Regions from separate parts of the Streptomyces sp. PKA51 genome, predicted to be linked through region 2. Evidence: riboswitches for the same ligand, from Rfam matches in the RefSeq annotation. Region 2 holds a riboswitch; the other holds the start of a gene.
What was found. A riboswitch is a leader RNA that binds a small molecule or an ion and turns the genes downstream of it on or off. The one in region 2 is predicted to bind S-adenosylmethionine.

Region 1 (7,522 bases), on a different contig from region 2:
CTCGAGTTCGGCGAGGGTGCGGGCGGCTTCCTGGCGCTGCTGGCGCAGGGTGCGCTGGGCGGCGAGGAGGGCGTGGAGTTGTTCGGCCTGGCGTCCGGTGACCCGGTCGAGGGTGCTGGCCTTGTCGAGGTAGCCGTCGGGGTCGGAGGAGAGCAGCAGTTCGAGGGCGGGGTCGACGGCGCCGCTGCGGTACTGGGCGGTGGCCATCATGCCGAGGGTGCCGCGCATGCGGTTGACCTGTTCCTGGCCGCGGGCGACGCGGTCGGTGGCCCGTTCGACCTGTTGGCGCAGGGCGTCGGCGCGTTCGCCGGCGGCGTTGAACTTCTCCGTGGCCCGCTCGGCCTGCTCGTAGAGCCGGTCGAGCTGGGCGCGCACCGTTCCGGTGGGCTTGACGTCCTCGGTGCCGTCGCCGGGGGTGGCGGTGGCCGGGGCCGCCGAGAGGGCGGCCGCGGCGGTGGCCACGGCGGCGGAGAGCACGGAGACCCGCATGCCCGGGACGAGGCCGGAGGGAGCGATACGGCGATGGGACGCCACGGGGCGGCGCACTCCTTCCTGACGTGCGGCCCCTGCCGCCCGGTGACGGGCGGACGACGGCCGGGCGCCGCGCGGCAGACAGTAGCGGCGCGCTCACCCCGTGTTCAAAGACCTTCGCCCGCGAAGGCTCGTGCGAGATGCCGGCGCCCCGCCCAAGGTGCAGGTCACCGGCGGGGCGTGCGGTCAGTTGCCGTAGTGGTCATTCCCTCGAAAGGGCGGCATGGCGCGCTGGCGCGCCCGGTGGCGGCCCGTCAGCCGATGCGCACGCCGAACTGGAAGGGCATGTTGCTCATGGCCTCGTAGCGCACGCTGGCGCCCGGCTTGGGGGCGTGCAGGGTCATGCCGTTGCCCGCGTAGAGGCCGACGTGGTGCAGGTCGCCGTAGAAGAGCACCAGGTCGCCGGGCTTGAGCTGGCTCTGGTCGTAGATGCGGGTGCCGTCGTTGGCCTGTTCCTGCGAGGTGCGGCTGATGTCGACGCCGGCCTGGGCGTACGCCCATGAGGTCAGGCCGGAGCAGTCGAAGGAGCTGGGGCCGGTGGCGCCCCAGACGTAGGGGGAGCCGACCTTGCCGTCGGCGGCGGCGAGGGCGGCGGCGCCGCGGCCGGAGCCGGCGGGGATGTTGGGCCGGCTCGCGGAGCGGCCGGCGCGGGCGCCGTCGGTGGAGTGGCCGTCCTTGCCCTGGGTGCTGCCGCCGTTCTCGCCGGTGATCTCGGCGCGTTCCTTGGCGGAGAGGGAGTTGAGCTGTTCCTGGGCGGCGGCGAGCTTGCCCTGGATGTCCTTCTTGTTCTCGCTGAGCGCCTTGCGGGTGGATTCGAGGTCGGCGAGCTTGCCGGTGGCCTCGGCGCGCTGCTGGCTCAGGCTGCGCTGCTTGGCGGCTATCTGGCGCAGCGTCTCGGCCTGCTTCGCGGTGAGCTGGCCGAGGGTGGAGGCGTCGCGCAGGTAGCTCTCGGGGTCGGAGGAGAGCAGCAGTTGCAGGGCGGGGTCGAGGGAGCCGGTGCGGTACTGGGCGGTGGCCATGGCGCCGATGCCGGCGCGGAGCTTGTTGAGCTCCTCCTGGCCGCGGGCCACCTTGTCCTGGAGGTCGCCGACCTCCTTCTCCAGCTTCTCCTGCTTCTCCTTGGCCCCGTTGAACTTCTCGGTGGCCTGCTCCGCCTCTTCGTAGAGCTTGTCGACCTTGGCCTTGGCATCCGAGGTGGAGGGCGCATCGGCGTGGGCCGCCTGCGCGGAGAGGGCGACGGCCGCTGCGGCGGTCGCGGTCAGCACGCCGGCACGGGCGCGGCTCGGCTGCTTGGGACGACGGTGGGACGCCACGGAGTCGAGCTCCTTCATCTGCCTCGGCCGCCGGCGGTGCCGCGCGGTCGCGCGCGCACGGCGGGACCTTCACCACCATCCCGAATGAATGATCGCCGAGTGAAGGTTCGAGGCCCGACCCTAGTGAGCGGAATGTGATCCTTTCAAATTCTCAAGCGAAAAAATTCCGTCAGAACCCCATCCTTTACCTGCCGGACACGTTCCGTAGCCGACGGGCGACGATCAGGGACGGGCAAGTCGCTTGAGCAGCAGGGCCGATGAGACCGGCCGGGCGCCCGCCTTGGCCACGCCGTCGGCCACCTCGCGGTCGGTGGAGACCACCACCACCGGCCGGCCGGGCGGTTCGGCCCGCACCAGCTGGCGGATCAGCTCGTCCGCCGTCACCCCGGGCTTGCTGAAGAGCACCCGCACCCCGCGCGGCGGCGCGAGCAGCACCGGGGCCGCCAGCTCCGCACCGTCGAAGACGCAGGTCACCTCGGCGCCGGTGCGGGCGGCCAGCATGGCCAGGCCGCCCAGCAGCCGCAGCCGCTGCTTGTCCAGCGGCATGGTGGGATAGCCGGTCTTGGTCACGTTGTAGCCGTCGACGACCAGGTGGGTCTGAGGCAGCGCCAGCAGCTGGTCGAGGAGGGCCGGATCGGTCTCCGACAGGGCGCGGGTGGCGATGTCCTTGGGCGACATGGTGCCCGGGCGCATCGCGTCGACGGTGTCCGCGGGGCGTACGGAGACGGGGGGCAGCGCCAGTTCGCGGCGCAGGCCCTGGGCGGCGTCCAGCACGGAGTCCAGCAGCAGGCGCAGCCGCATGTCCTCCACGCTGCGGCCCTCGCGGGCCGCCCGGCGGCTGGCCTCCAGGGCCGCCTCGGCCTCGGCCAGCCGGGCCTTGACGCGGCGCGTCTCGCCCTGGGCCGCCGCCTTGTCGGTGGCGGCCTCGGCGCGCACGGCCTCCAGCTCCTCGTGGGCCTTGCGCAGGGCCGCCTCGCCGCGCCGCACGTCGCTGTCGGCGCTGCGCAGCTTGCGGCGCAGCGTCTCGGCCTCCTTGCGGGCCGCGTCCAGCTCGGCGCGCGCCCGCTCGGCCTCGGTGCGGGCCTCGGCCCGTACGGTCGCGAGCTCCTCGCGCAGGCGCTGCAGCTCGCGCTGCGCCTCCTCGCCGGCGCGCTCGGCGCCGGCCCGGGCGGCCTCCTCGCCGGCGGCGGTGACCAGCTTGACCCAGCCGGGCGGGCGCAGCACGAAGGCCATGGCCGCCACGTCCTCGGGGTCGGCGGCGGCGGGCGGGGCGCCGGATTCCAGGGCCTCGGCGAGTTCGGAGCCGCTCTCGCGCAGCTTGGCGGCGATGCGCTGGCGGAAGGCGGCGTCGCCCTCCACGGCGGCGGCCATGGCGTTGCCGGCGAACTTCGCGCGCCGGCTCGGGGTGAACCGGGCGTACTGCCGCAGCTGTGCGGGCAGTTCCGCGACCGTCAGCTGACCGAAGGCATCGGCGACGAGCCCGATGACGCGCCGCCTGATGCCCTCGGGCAGGGGGCGGTCGAGCACCTCCAGGACACCGTCGTCGGCGCCGCCGGCGTCACCGGCCGCCTCCACGCCGTCCCTGTGCTCCACCACCGCTTCACCGCTCCCGTTCCTCAGGCCGTCGCACCCGGCCGCTCCACCAGCTCGATCATGGTCTCGTCCGTCCTCGTCGAGTGCTCTTCGTAACCCTACGGCCTGCGGGCCGCCGGACACGGTGGTGCGGGCCCATGGCCGCCTCCCGGCGAGGCGCTTGGTGCCGGTTGCGCCCGGTACGACATGATCTGGTCATGATCGCAGCGGCCGCGCCCGGGAAGGCGGGCACCCCCTGGGTGACCTGGACGCTCCTGACCGTGTGCGGGGTGGTCTTCCTCGCCGGCCCCGCCTCCGGCCTCAGTCCCTCCTACGGCAGCGGCACCGCCCTGCTGACCGCGCAGACCGAGTACTTCCAGCGCTGGGGGGTGGTGCCGGCGGAGCTGTGGCACGGTTCCCCCACGCATCTGATCACCCCGCTCACCGCGCTGTTCGTGCACGGCAACTGGCTGCACCTGCTGGGCAACATGCTCTTCCTCTACGTCTTCGGTGCCATGACCGAGGCGCACCTGGGACACGCCGCCTTCGCCCTGTGCTACCTCGTCACCGGCTATCTGGCCCTGCTCGGTTACGCGGTCGTGCACGCCGGCTCCGACCGCACGCTGGTGGGGGCGTCCGGCGCCATCTCCGGTGTGCTCGGCGCTTTCCTCTATCTCTTCCCCAGGGCCCGGGTGACCAGCCTCTTCCCGTTCCTCTTCTTCCTGCCTCTGCGCTTTCCCGCCTGGGTCGTGCTGCTGTTCTGGTTCGCCCTGCAGTGGCTGGCGGCGGGCACGGAGGCCGGGCGGCCGGGCGTTGCCTACCTCGCCCACGTGCTGGGATTCGCACTCGGATTCGGCTACGCCTGGGTGCACCCGACGCCTGCGGTTAGAGTGAGGGCCGCAGCCGGGGCCACCGAAACCGGGTCCACCGAAGGAGACAGAACGACGTGATCACCTCGATCGTGCTCATCAAGACCGACGTGGACCGCATCCCCGAGATCGCCGAGTCGATCGCCGCGCTGGACGGCGTGAGCGAGGTCTACTCGGTCACCGGCGCCTACGACCTGATCGCGATCGTGCGGGTGGCCCGGCACGACGACCTGGCGGACGTCATCCCGGGCCGGATCAGCAAGGTCGCCGGCGTCACCTCGACGGAGACGCACATCGCCTTTCGCACCTACTCCCAGCACGACCTGGAAGCGGCCTTCGCCATCGGCCTGGACAACTGACGCCTCACGCCGCCCGCTGCGCCGGCACGCAGCGGCCGCCCTCCGTGCGGTAGAGCCACCTGGCGCCGTGTGCGACCAGTTCGCGCACCGCCCTGACGAACCGCTCCACGTGCTCGTCGGGCGTACCGGCGCCGAAGCTGATGCGTACGGCGCTGTGCGCACGGCCCTCGCCCGGCGCACCGCACTCCCCCGCCTCCTCCTGCCCGGTGCCCAGCAGCGTGCGCACCAGCGGGTGGGCGCAGAAGAGCCCGTCGCGGACCCCGATGCCGTACTCGGCGGACAGCGCGGCGGCCAGGTGCGAGCTGTTCCAGCCCTCCACGACGAAGGAGAGCACGCCCACGCGCGGGGCGTCGGGGCCGAACAGCGACAGCACCCGTACGCCCGGCACCTCGGCGAGGCCCTCGCGCACCCGGGCCACCAGCTGCCGCTCGCGCGCGACGAGGCCCTCGAAACCCGCCTCGGTCAGCGCCCGGCAGGCGGAGGCGATGGCATAGGCGCCGATGACGTTGGGCGAACCGGCCTCGTGCCGGGCGGTGGTGGTGTGCCACTCGGTCTCCAGGCGGCCGTCGGGGAGCCGGGTGACCCGGCGGCTGGCGCCGCCGCCGGCCAGGTACGGCTCGGCCTCGCGCAGCCAGTCGGGGCGGCCGGCCAGCACCCCGGAGCCGAAGGGTGCATAGAGCTTGTGGCCGGAGAAGGCCACCCAGTCGACGTCGAGGTCCCGGACGTCCACGGGGTGGTGCGGGGCGAGTTGGGCGGCGTCCAGCACGATGCGCGCGCCGTGGGCGTGCGCCGCGGCCGCCAACTCCCGTACGGGCCACAACTCCCCGGTGACGTTGGAGGCGCCGGTGACGCAGACCAGCGCGGGCCCGTGGGGCTCGCGGTCCGCCAGCGCCCGCTCCAGGGTCGCGACCGCCTCGGCGGGGGTGCGGGGTGCGGGCAGGCAGGTGACGCGGCCCTCGCCCCAGGGCAGCAGCGCGGCGTGGTGCTCGGTCTCGAAGACGAACACCCGGCAGCCGGCGGGCAGGACGGTCGCGAGCAGGTTGAGGGAGTCGGTGGTGGAGCGGGTGAAGACGACCTGGTCGTCCTCGCGGCAGCCGAGGAAGCGGGCGACGGTGGCCCGGCTGTTCTCGAAGAGGTCGGTGGACAGCTGCGAGAGGTAGCCGGCGCCGCGGTGCACGCTGCCGTAGTACGGCGCGTAGGCGGCGACGTCGTCCCACACGCGGCGCAGGGCCGGGGCGCTGGCGGCGTAGTCGAGGGCCGCGTACGTCACCTCGCCCCCGGTGACGAGCGGTACGCGGATGTCGCCGCCCAGAACGGGCAGCGGGGGACGAACCGGACTCTCGGTGGCGACGGTGGCGGCAGGCATGGCGAACTCCCGTACGTGAACAGGCGAGCAGAGGAAGAGGGGTACGCGGAGAAGGGGCTCTTCGAGCCCTAGCGCATTCGCTGCATCACGGAAGGATCTCCCTCGACGACCAGGATCCCTGGCGAGGGATCCGCGCTTGCCGCAGACGTCCTGCCTGCGGCCCGGTCATCACCCGGGGCACCCCGCCACGGAAGGAGGGTTGCCGGACAGCAGGCCGGGGCCGAAACGCTGTCACTCGTGACCTGGCCAGGAGTATGGCATACGTGATCGCCCCGCGGAACCGTCGTTCCACGGGGCGAGACACCACCGGCCGGAAAGGGGTCAGGCGTTGCTGGCCGCCACCCACTTCTCCAGCGTGCGCAGGGCGGCACCGGAGTCGATGGACTCGGCCGCCCGCGCCATGGCGGCACGGATCTGCTCGGGCAACGGCGCGTCGGTGGGCGCCAGGGCCACCAGCGCCGCCGCGGAGTTGAGCAGCACCGCCTCCCGTACGGGGCCGGTCTCGCCGGCGAGCAGGCGGCGGGCGACGTCGGCGTTGTACGAGGCGTCGGCGCCGCGCAGCGCCTCCACCGGCACGATGTCGAGGCCCACCTCGCGGGGGTCGAACGCCTCCTCGCGCACCCGGCCGTCGCGCACGACCCACACCCGCGAGGTGGCGGTGGTGGTCAGCTCGTCCAGCCCGTCGTCGCCGCGGAAGACCAGGGCCGTCGAGCCGCGCTCGGCCAGCACCCCGGCGAGCACCGGCGCGATACGGGCGTCGGCGACGCCGGTGGCCTGGGCGCGCACCCGGGCGGGGTTGGTCAGCGGGCCCAGCGCGTTGAAGGTCGTCCGGATGCCCAGTTCGCGGCGGGCCGGGGCGACGTGCCGCAGGGAGGGGTGGAACTTGACGGCGTTGCAGAAGGTGATGCCGGCCTCCTCGGCGACCTCCACCACCCGCCGGGGCGTCAGCTCCAGGTTGACGCCCAGCTTCTCCAGGACGTCGGAGGAACCGCTGGCGGAGGAGGCGGCGCGGTTGCCGTGCTTGACGACCTTGGTGCCGGTACCCGCCACGACGATCGAGGACATCGTGGAGATGTTGACGGTCTTGGCCCCGTCGCCGCCGGTGCCCACGATGTCCACGCTGGGCCCGGGCACCTCGATGAGGTTCGCGTGCCGGTACATGGCGCGGACCAGGCCGGAGATCTCGGCGACGGTCTCGCCCTTGGCCCGCAGGGCCACGGCGAAGCCGGCGATCTGGGCGTCGCTGGCCGCCCCGCGCATGATCCGGTCCATGGCCCAGGCCGTGTCGTCGGCACTGAGGTCCACTCCGCGCAGCAGGGCCTCCAGGATGCCCGGCCAGGACGGGGCCACCGAGCGCTCGCCGCCAGATGGGGTCGCAACGTTCATGGTCCACACTCCTGGAGTGGTCTGGGGCGGGGCGCTCCGCATGGCCCCGTCTGGCGTCCAGCCTATCGACCGGCCCCGGACGGCGAAGAGCCCCGTCCAAGCGCTGGACGGGGCTCCTGCCGTGGC
Region 2 (7,522 bases):
AGCATGTGGTGCAGGAACCACAGGACGGAGTTGGCCACGCCGTTGTAGGCGGCGGCGAAGGTGGCGGAGGGGATGTCGAGCATCCGCACCGGCTGCTCGCCGGTGTCGGCGGCGGCCAGTCTGCGCCCGGCGCGCCGGGCGGCGAGCCGGTCGCCCTCGCCGAGGGCCGCGCAGACCCACACCGCCCCGGCGTCCGGGCCGATCGCGCTCAGCCCCGAGACCAGCCCGCCGCCGCCGCGGCCCGCGTGCAGGGTGCCGTCCTCGCCGAGCCGGTAGGAGACCGGGCCGCGGTTGGAGGCGACCACGATGGGTGCCGTGCCGGGGGCGGTGTGGGTGTGCTCAACGACCATGTCGCCAGCCTTGCCCCCGGGAGAACCGCTCAAACGTACGCTTACGCGGCATGCCGGCGGGCGTACTCCGGGATTCCGGCCATCGGGGGCCGCTCCTCCGTGTCGACGGGGTACGTGCGCGGGACGAAACCCTCCGCCGTTCGCTCGAACTGGGTCAGCGCGGGCCGTACGAGGTGGCCGCGGGCCAGGCGCAGCTGTGCCGTGCGGTAGATGGTCGCCGCCATCCGGCCGAGCGCGCGGCCGTCCTGGTGGCGGTGCTTGCGCTCGCCGACGTCGACCTGGGCGAGGGCGTCCAGGCCCACCGTGTGCAGGGCGTCGACGAGCAGGCCGAGCTCCACGCCGTACCCCACGGGGAAGGGCAGCCGCTCCAGCAGCGAGCGGCGGGCCGCGTACTCGCCGCCCAGCGGCTGGACGAAGCCGGCGAGCTGCGGCCAGTGCAGGTTCAGCAGCGGGCGGGCGACCAGCTCGGTGACCCGGCCGCCCTGGCCGGGGGCCTCGCCGAGGGGACGGTCGTACATCCCCTTGACGAACTGCACCTCCGGGTCGGTCAGCAGCGGGCCGACGATGCCGGAGACGAACGTGGCGGAGAAGTCCCGCAGATCGGCGTCGACGAAGCAGACGATGTCACCGGTGGTGACCAGCAGCGAGCGCCACAGGACCTCGCCCTTGCCGGGCAGGGCGGGGATCCGCGGCAGCACCTCGTCGCGGTGCACCACGCGCGCCCCGGCCGCCGCCGCCTCCTCCGCCGTACGGTCGGTGGAGCCGGAATCCAGCACCACCAGCTCGTCCACGAGCGGGACGGCGTCCGTCATCAGCTCGCGGCGGATCGTCGCCGCTATGGCGCCGACCGTGGCCTCCTCGTTCAGCGCCGGCAGTACGACGCTGACCGTGGTGCCCGAGCCGCGTTTGGCAGCGAGAAGCCGGTCGAGCGGACGATCGGCTGCGGACCAGGACCGCTGGGCCAGCCAGCGCTCCACCTCATCCAGCACGTGTAGGACTCCCTGCTGTGCATCGTCTCGATGGTCGCCGATGCGCCCGTGTGACGCATCTCGCGGTTCGGACGGCCCTCTGCTGCGGCCGCCCCTTCCGTTACAGTCTTGAACAACGCGGACGGCCGTCCTATGTCGGGGTCGTGCCGCGCACAAATGCCTGGGTCCGCCCAGCGCCATACCGCTCATCCAGAGGGGCAGAGGGACACGGCCCGATGAAGCCCCGGCAACCCTCCAGCCGGTCTTTCGTCCGCAGCAGGACGCGAGGCTCCCGGCGGGGAAGGTGCCAATTCCGTCTCGCGGCGAGGTGCGCCGCGAGGAAGATGAGGAGAAAGGGCCTCGCCTCCATGGCCGTCGAAGCCGTTGAAAGTCGTACCGTCACATCTTCTTTCGGGTCCGCCGTCGCGCTCTCCTGCCGCGAGTGCGGGGAGCGTTCCCCCCTCGGCCCCGTCTTCGCCTGCGCCTCCTGCTTCGGACCGCTGGAAGTGGCCTACGAGCTGCCCCAGGGCGACCCCGAGGAGCTGCGCCGGTGCATCGAGGCCGGCCCCGCCAGCATCTGGCGGTACGCGCCGCTGCTGCCCGTCGCCGCGGACGTCGCCGAACGGCCCAACCTCGAGCCCGGCCTCACCAGGCTCGTCAAGGCCGACAACCTCGCCCGCGAACTCGGCGTGACCGGCGGCCTGTACGTCAAGGACGACTCCGGCAACCCCACGCACTCCTTCAAGGACCGCGTCGTCGCCGTCGCCGTCGAGGCGGCGCGCGCCTTCGGCTTCACCACCCTGTCCTGCTCCTCCACCGGGAACCTCGCCGGCGCCGTCGGCGCGGCCGCGGCCCGCGCGGGCCTGCGCTCGTGCGTGTTCATCCCGCACGACCTGGAGGCCGGCAAGGTCGTCATGGCCGCGGTCTACGGCGGCGACCTCGTCGGCATCGAGGGCACGTACGACGACGTCAACCGCTTCTGCTCCGAGCTCATCGGCGATCCGCTCGGCGAGGGCTGGGGCTTCGTCAACGTCAACCTCCGCCCGTACTACGCGGAGGGCTCCAAGACCCTCGCGTACGAGATCTGCGAGCAGCTCGGCTGGCGGCTGCCGGACCAGATCGTCGTGCCGGTCGCCTCCGGCTCCCAGCTGACGAAGATCGACAAGGGGCTGCGGGAGCTCGTCGCGCTCGGGCTCGTCGAGGACCGCCCGTACAAGATCTTCGGCGCCCAGGCCGAGGGCTGCGCCCCGGTCTCCCGGGCCTTCAAGGCGGGGCACGAGGTGGTGCGGCCGGTACGGCCGGACACCATCGCCAAGTCCCTGGCGATCGGCAACCCGGCCGACGGTATCTACGTGCTCGACATCGCCCGGCGCACCGGCGGCGGCGTGGAGGACGTCGACGACGCGGCGGTCGTCGACGCGATCCGGCTGCTCGCCCGGACGGAGGGCATCTTCGCCGAGACCGCGGGCGGGGTGACGGTGGGCGTGACGCGCAAGCTGCTCGCGAGCGGCGCGCTGGACCCGGAGCTGACCACGGTCGTGCTCAACACGGGGGACGGGCTCAAGACGCTCGACGCGGTGGCGGCGGGGCCGACGGCCACGATCCGCCCGACGCTCGACGCCTTCCGCGCGGCGGGCCTGCAGGGCCGGTAGGGCCCTTCGCCCGAATGGGCGTCCCTCTCTTCACTCACACCGCTCACCTCACACCGCTCACCTCACACGACACACAGAAGGCTGAGGCATACCCATGAGCGTCACCGTCCGCATCCCCACCATCCTGCGCACCTACACCGCCGGGCAGGCGGAGGTCACCGCCGACGGAGCCACTCTCGGCGAGGTGATCGCCTCCCTGGAGGCGAACCACCCCGGCATCGCCGGCCGGGTGCTCGACGACGCCGGCAAGCTGCGCCGCTTCGTGAACGTCTACGTGAACGACGACGACGTCCGCTTCGAGGACGGCCTGGGCACGGCCACGCCCGACGGGGCCGGCGTCTCGATCATTCCCGCCGTCGCGGGCGGCTGAGCGGCCCCGCGCGAGCACGCTCGGCAAGCAGACGGAATCGCCCCGTCCGTAAAGCGGACGGGGCGATTCCGTCTGTTGAAGCGCGCTACAGTTGGGGCGTTCCCCCTCTGGCGTCACTGCCGAGTGCGTACGAGAACCCGTCAAGTTGCGCCCAATGCGAGGATGCGATCTGCCGGGTTGGTGGCGTTTTGCCCGGTCCGACTTGCCCGGGAAGCTGTGGAAATCGGTACGAATAACCGATCGGCCGCCGCCGGATTTCTCGTCCGAGTGACCTGTTGCAGACGGCATCCGTGCAGATACATTCAGCCGCGGTCGACGCGTTCCGGCGCACACCCCCACCCTGTCTGGGGGTGAGGTCTGACCCGGGTCCGCGAAGTGCGGTCCTGTGCAAGGGCCAGTAATAGGGGAGTTAGGCATGGCTCAGGGCACCGTCAAGTGGTTCAACGCGGAGAAGGGGTACGGCTTCATCGCGGTCGACGGTGGTGCGGATGTATTCGTCCACTACAGCGCGATCCAGATGGACGGTTACCGCACCCTCGAGGAGGGGCAGCGGGTCGAGTTCGAGATCTCGCAGGGCCAGAAGGGGCCGCAGGCGGACATGGTCAAGGTGACCGCCTGATCGGTGCGCATCGACCACCGGCTCACTCAAGCTCACTGAAGCTCGCCGAGGGGCTCGCGTCATCACGACGCGGGCCCCTCGCGTGTTGCGGGCACCCTTGGGCACCACGTGTGACGCCGGGCCCGGCGGGGCAGGCTGCACCGGTAGGGCGGCCTTGCACTCTCAGGGTGCGAGTGCTAATCATTGGGCTTAGCACTCTCCAGGTGAGAGTGACAGATTTGGACCGTCGGTGAGGTCGCGGGCCAAGCGGGGCAAGGAACCGCGGGGCAAGCAGGCCGTCCGTCGCGGGCGCCAGCGCGGTCCGGAGCAATCCACCCCGTCCTGGGAGGACCACTTCACATGGCCAAGATCATCGCGTTCGACGAGGAGGCACGGCGCGGTCTCGAGCGCGGGATGAACCAGCTCGCCGACGCCGTCAAGGTCACCCTCGGCCCCAAGGGCCGGAACGTCGTCCTCGAGAAGAAGTGGGGCGCCCCCACGATCACCAACGATGGTGTGTCCATCGCCAAGGAGATCGAGCTCGAGGACCCGTACGAGAAGATCGGCGCCGAGCTGGTCAAGGAGGTCGCGAAGAAGACGGACGACGTCGCCGGTGACGGCACGACGACCGCGACCGTCCTCGCCCAGGCGCTGGTCCGCGAGGGTCTGCGCAACGTGGCCGCGGGTGCCAACCCGATGGCCCTCAAGCGCGGTATCGAGAAGGCCGTCGAGGCCGTCTCCGCCGCCCTGCTCGAGCAGGCCAAGGACGTGGAGACCAAGGAGCAGATCGCCTCCACCGCCTCCATCTCCGCCGCCGACACCCAGATCGGCGAGCTCATCGCCGAGGCCATGGACAAGGTCGGCAAGGAAGGCGTCATCACCGTCGAGGAGTCCAACACCTTCGGCCTCGAGCTCGAGCTCACCGAGGGCATGCGCTTCGACAAGGGCTACATCTCGGCGTACTTCGCGACCGACATGGAGCGCATGGAGGCCGTCCTCGAGGACCCCTACATCCTCATCGCCAACTCCAAGATCTCCTCGGTCAAGGACCTGCTCCCGCTGCTGGAGAAGGTCATGCAGTCGGGCAAGCCGCTGCTGATCATCGCCGAGGACGTCGAGGGCGAGGCCCTGTCGACCCTGGTCGTCAACAAGATCCGCGGCACCTTCAAGTCCGTCGCCGTCAAGGCCCCGGGCTTCGGCGACCGCCGCAAGGCCATGCTCGGCGACATCGCCATCCTCACCGGTGGCACGGTCATCTCCGAGGAGGTCGGCCTCAAGCTGGAGAACGCCGGTCTCGACCTGCTCGGCCGCGCCCGCAAGGTCGTCATCACCAAGGACGAGACGACCATCGTCGACGGTGCCGGTGACAGCGACCAGGTCCAGGGCCGCGTCAACCAGATCCGCGCCGAGATCGAGAACAGCGACTCCGACTACGACCGCGAGAAGCTGCAGGAGCGCCTGGCGAAGCTGGCCGGCGGCGTGGCCGTCATCAAGGCCGGTGCCGCCACCGAGGTGGAGCTCAAGGAGCGCAAGCACCGCATCGAGGACGCCGTCCGCAACGCCAAGGCCGCCGTCGAGGAGGGCATCGTCGCCGGTGGTGGCGTGGCCCTGCTCCAGGCTTCCTCGGTCTTCGAGAAGCTGGACCTCGAGGGCGACGAGGCCACCGGTGCCGCCGCCGTCAAGGCCGCCCTGGAGGCCCCGCTCAAGCAGATCGCCGTCAACGGTGGTCTCGAGGGCGGCGTCGTCGTGGAGAAGGTGCGCAACCTGACCGTCGGTCACGGTCTGAACGCCGCCACGGGCGAGTACGTCGACATGATCGCCGAGGGCATCATCGACCCGGCGAAGGTCACCCGCTCCGCCCTGCAGAACGCCGCGTCCATCGCCGCGCTGTTCCTGACCACCGAGGCCGTCATCGCCGACAAGCCGGAGAAGGCCGCCGCGGCCGCTCCGGGCGGCATGCCGGGCGGTGACATGGACTTCTGATCGACCGCACCGGTTGATCGACCGTCCTGATCGCCGGGGCGGCACCCCTCTCCCAGGGGGTGCCGCCCCGGCGGCGTTTTCCCCTCCCCGCGGCCCCGTGCGCCCGTACCGTGGGGAGGCACACGGATGCGAGCGAGGGGCGGGGCGTGCACAACGACATATCCGGCGGCGTCTTCTTCCACACCGTCGTCCAGGGCCAGAACGTCACCCTCCAGCTGCCCCGCGAACTGCCGCCCCACCTCACCGGCATGCCCGACCCGTCACCCGCCTTCACCGGCCGCGGCGACGACCTCGCCTTCCTCACGGACCTCCTGCGCCCGCGCCCGCCCGGCGACGGCGCACCCCACGTGTGCTCCGTGGCCGGACTGCCCGGCGTCGGCAAGACCGAACTCGTCCGGCAGGCCGCCTGGCACGCCTGGCGCGAGCAGGACTGGTTCCCCGGCGGCGTGCTGTTCACCGACCTCTTCGGCTACGACGCCGAACGCCGCCTCACCCCCGAACGCGCCCTCGGCTCCCTGCTGCGCGCCCTCGGCGTCACCGACGAGCACCTCCCCGCCGACCTGCAGGACCGCGCCCGCCTCTACCGCTCGGTCCTCGCCGCCTACGCCGACCAGGGGCGCCGGCTCCTCGTCGTCCTCGACAACGCCGGCAGCAGCGAACAGGCCCGGCCGCTGCTCTCCGGCGACCCGCGCATCCCCGTCCTCGTCACCTCCCGCCACACCCTCACCGGCCTCGGCGCCCGGCTGTACGACCTGTCCGTACTCGACGAGGCCGCCGCCGTGGACCTGCTGGCCGGAGCCGTGCGCCAGGCCCGCGGCGAGGACGACACCCGCGTCGCCGACGACCCCGGCGCCGCCGCCCGCCTCGCCCGGCTGTGCGGCCACCTGCCCCTCGCCCTGCGGATCGTCGCCGCCCTGCTCGCCGAACTGCCCAGCCGGCCGCTGGCCTCCATGGCCGGCGCCCTGGAGGACGGCCGCAGCAGACTCGAGCGCCTGACCAGCGAGGACGCCACGGTCCGCGCGGCCTTCGCGCTCTCCTACGCGCACCTGCGCCCCGACCAGGCCCGCCTCTTCCGGCTGCTGTCCCTCAACCCCGGCCCCGACCTGTCCACCGAGGCCGCCGCGCGCCTGGCCGACGCCGACCCCTACGCCGCCGAGGAGCTGCTGCGCGCCCTCGCCCGCGGCCACCTGCTGGAGGCGGGCGCGACGTACGGGCGCTGGCGCATGCACGACCTGATGCGGCTGTACGCCGCCGAACTGGGCGAGGCCCACGGCCCCGAGGACGCCGCCGCGCGGGCCCTCGAACGGCTCCTGCAGCACTACGTCACCACCACCCGGGCCTCCGCCAGCCACCTGGCCCACGCGACCGCGCCCCACCCCCGCTTCGCCACCCGCAACCAGGCCCTGACCTGGCTCGACGACGAGCGCACCAACCTCATCGCGGTCGCGGCGACGGCCGCCGCCCTCGACGCACCGCAACTGCCCCTGATGCTGTTCGAGGCCCTCGGTGAGTACCTCTCCCTGCGGCGCCACTTCGACGACTGGCTGGGCCTTGGGGCCCTGGCCATGTCGGCGGCCAGGGCCATGGAATGGCCGCTCGCC

Region 1: another riboswitch for S-adenosylmethionine. It lies ahead of AC27L3_RS25120 (aminotransferase class V-fold PLP-dependent enzyme); the one in region 2 lies ahead of thrC (threonine synthase).

What each region holds. Positions count from the first base shown of each region.
Region 1 is NZ_BAAJPZ010000022.1:28,235-35,756, forward strand. Features, by position in the region: gene AC27L3_RS25095 (C40 family peptidase) at 1-534, opposite strand, end outside; gene AC27L3_RS25100 (C40 family peptidase) at 786-1,844, opposite strand; gene AC27L3_RS25105 (NYN domain-containing protein) at 2,067-3,419, opposite strand; gene AC27L3_RS25110 (rhomboid family intramembrane serine protease) at 3,635-4,366, shown strand; gene AC27L3_RS25115 (Lrp/AsnC ligand binding domain-containing protein) at 4,363-4,644, shown strand; gene AC27L3_RS25120 (aminotransferase class V-fold PLP-dependent enzyme) at 4,649-6,010, opposite strand; SAM riboswitch class IV at 6,138-6,253, opposite strand; gene trpD (anthranilate phosphoribosyltransferase) at 6,332-7,396, opposite strand.
Region 2 is NZ_BAAJPZ010000013.1:150,799-158,320, forward strand. Features, by position in the region: gene AC27L3_RS20375 (alpha,alpha-trehalose-phosphate synthase (UDP-forming)) at 1-350, opposite strand, end outside; gene AC27L3_RS20380 (glucosyl-3-phosphoglycerate synthase) at 392-1,339, opposite strand; SAM riboswitch class I at 1,522-1,669, shown strand; gene thrC (threonine synthase) at 1,687-2,970, shown strand; gene AC27L3_RS20390 (ubiquitin-like small modifier protein 1) at 3,065-3,340, shown strand; gene AC27L3_RS20395 (cold-shock protein) at 3,756-3,959, shown strand; gene groL (chaperonin GroEL) at 4,299-5,921, shown strand; gene AC27L3_RS20405 (regulator) at 6,068-7,522, shown strand, end outside.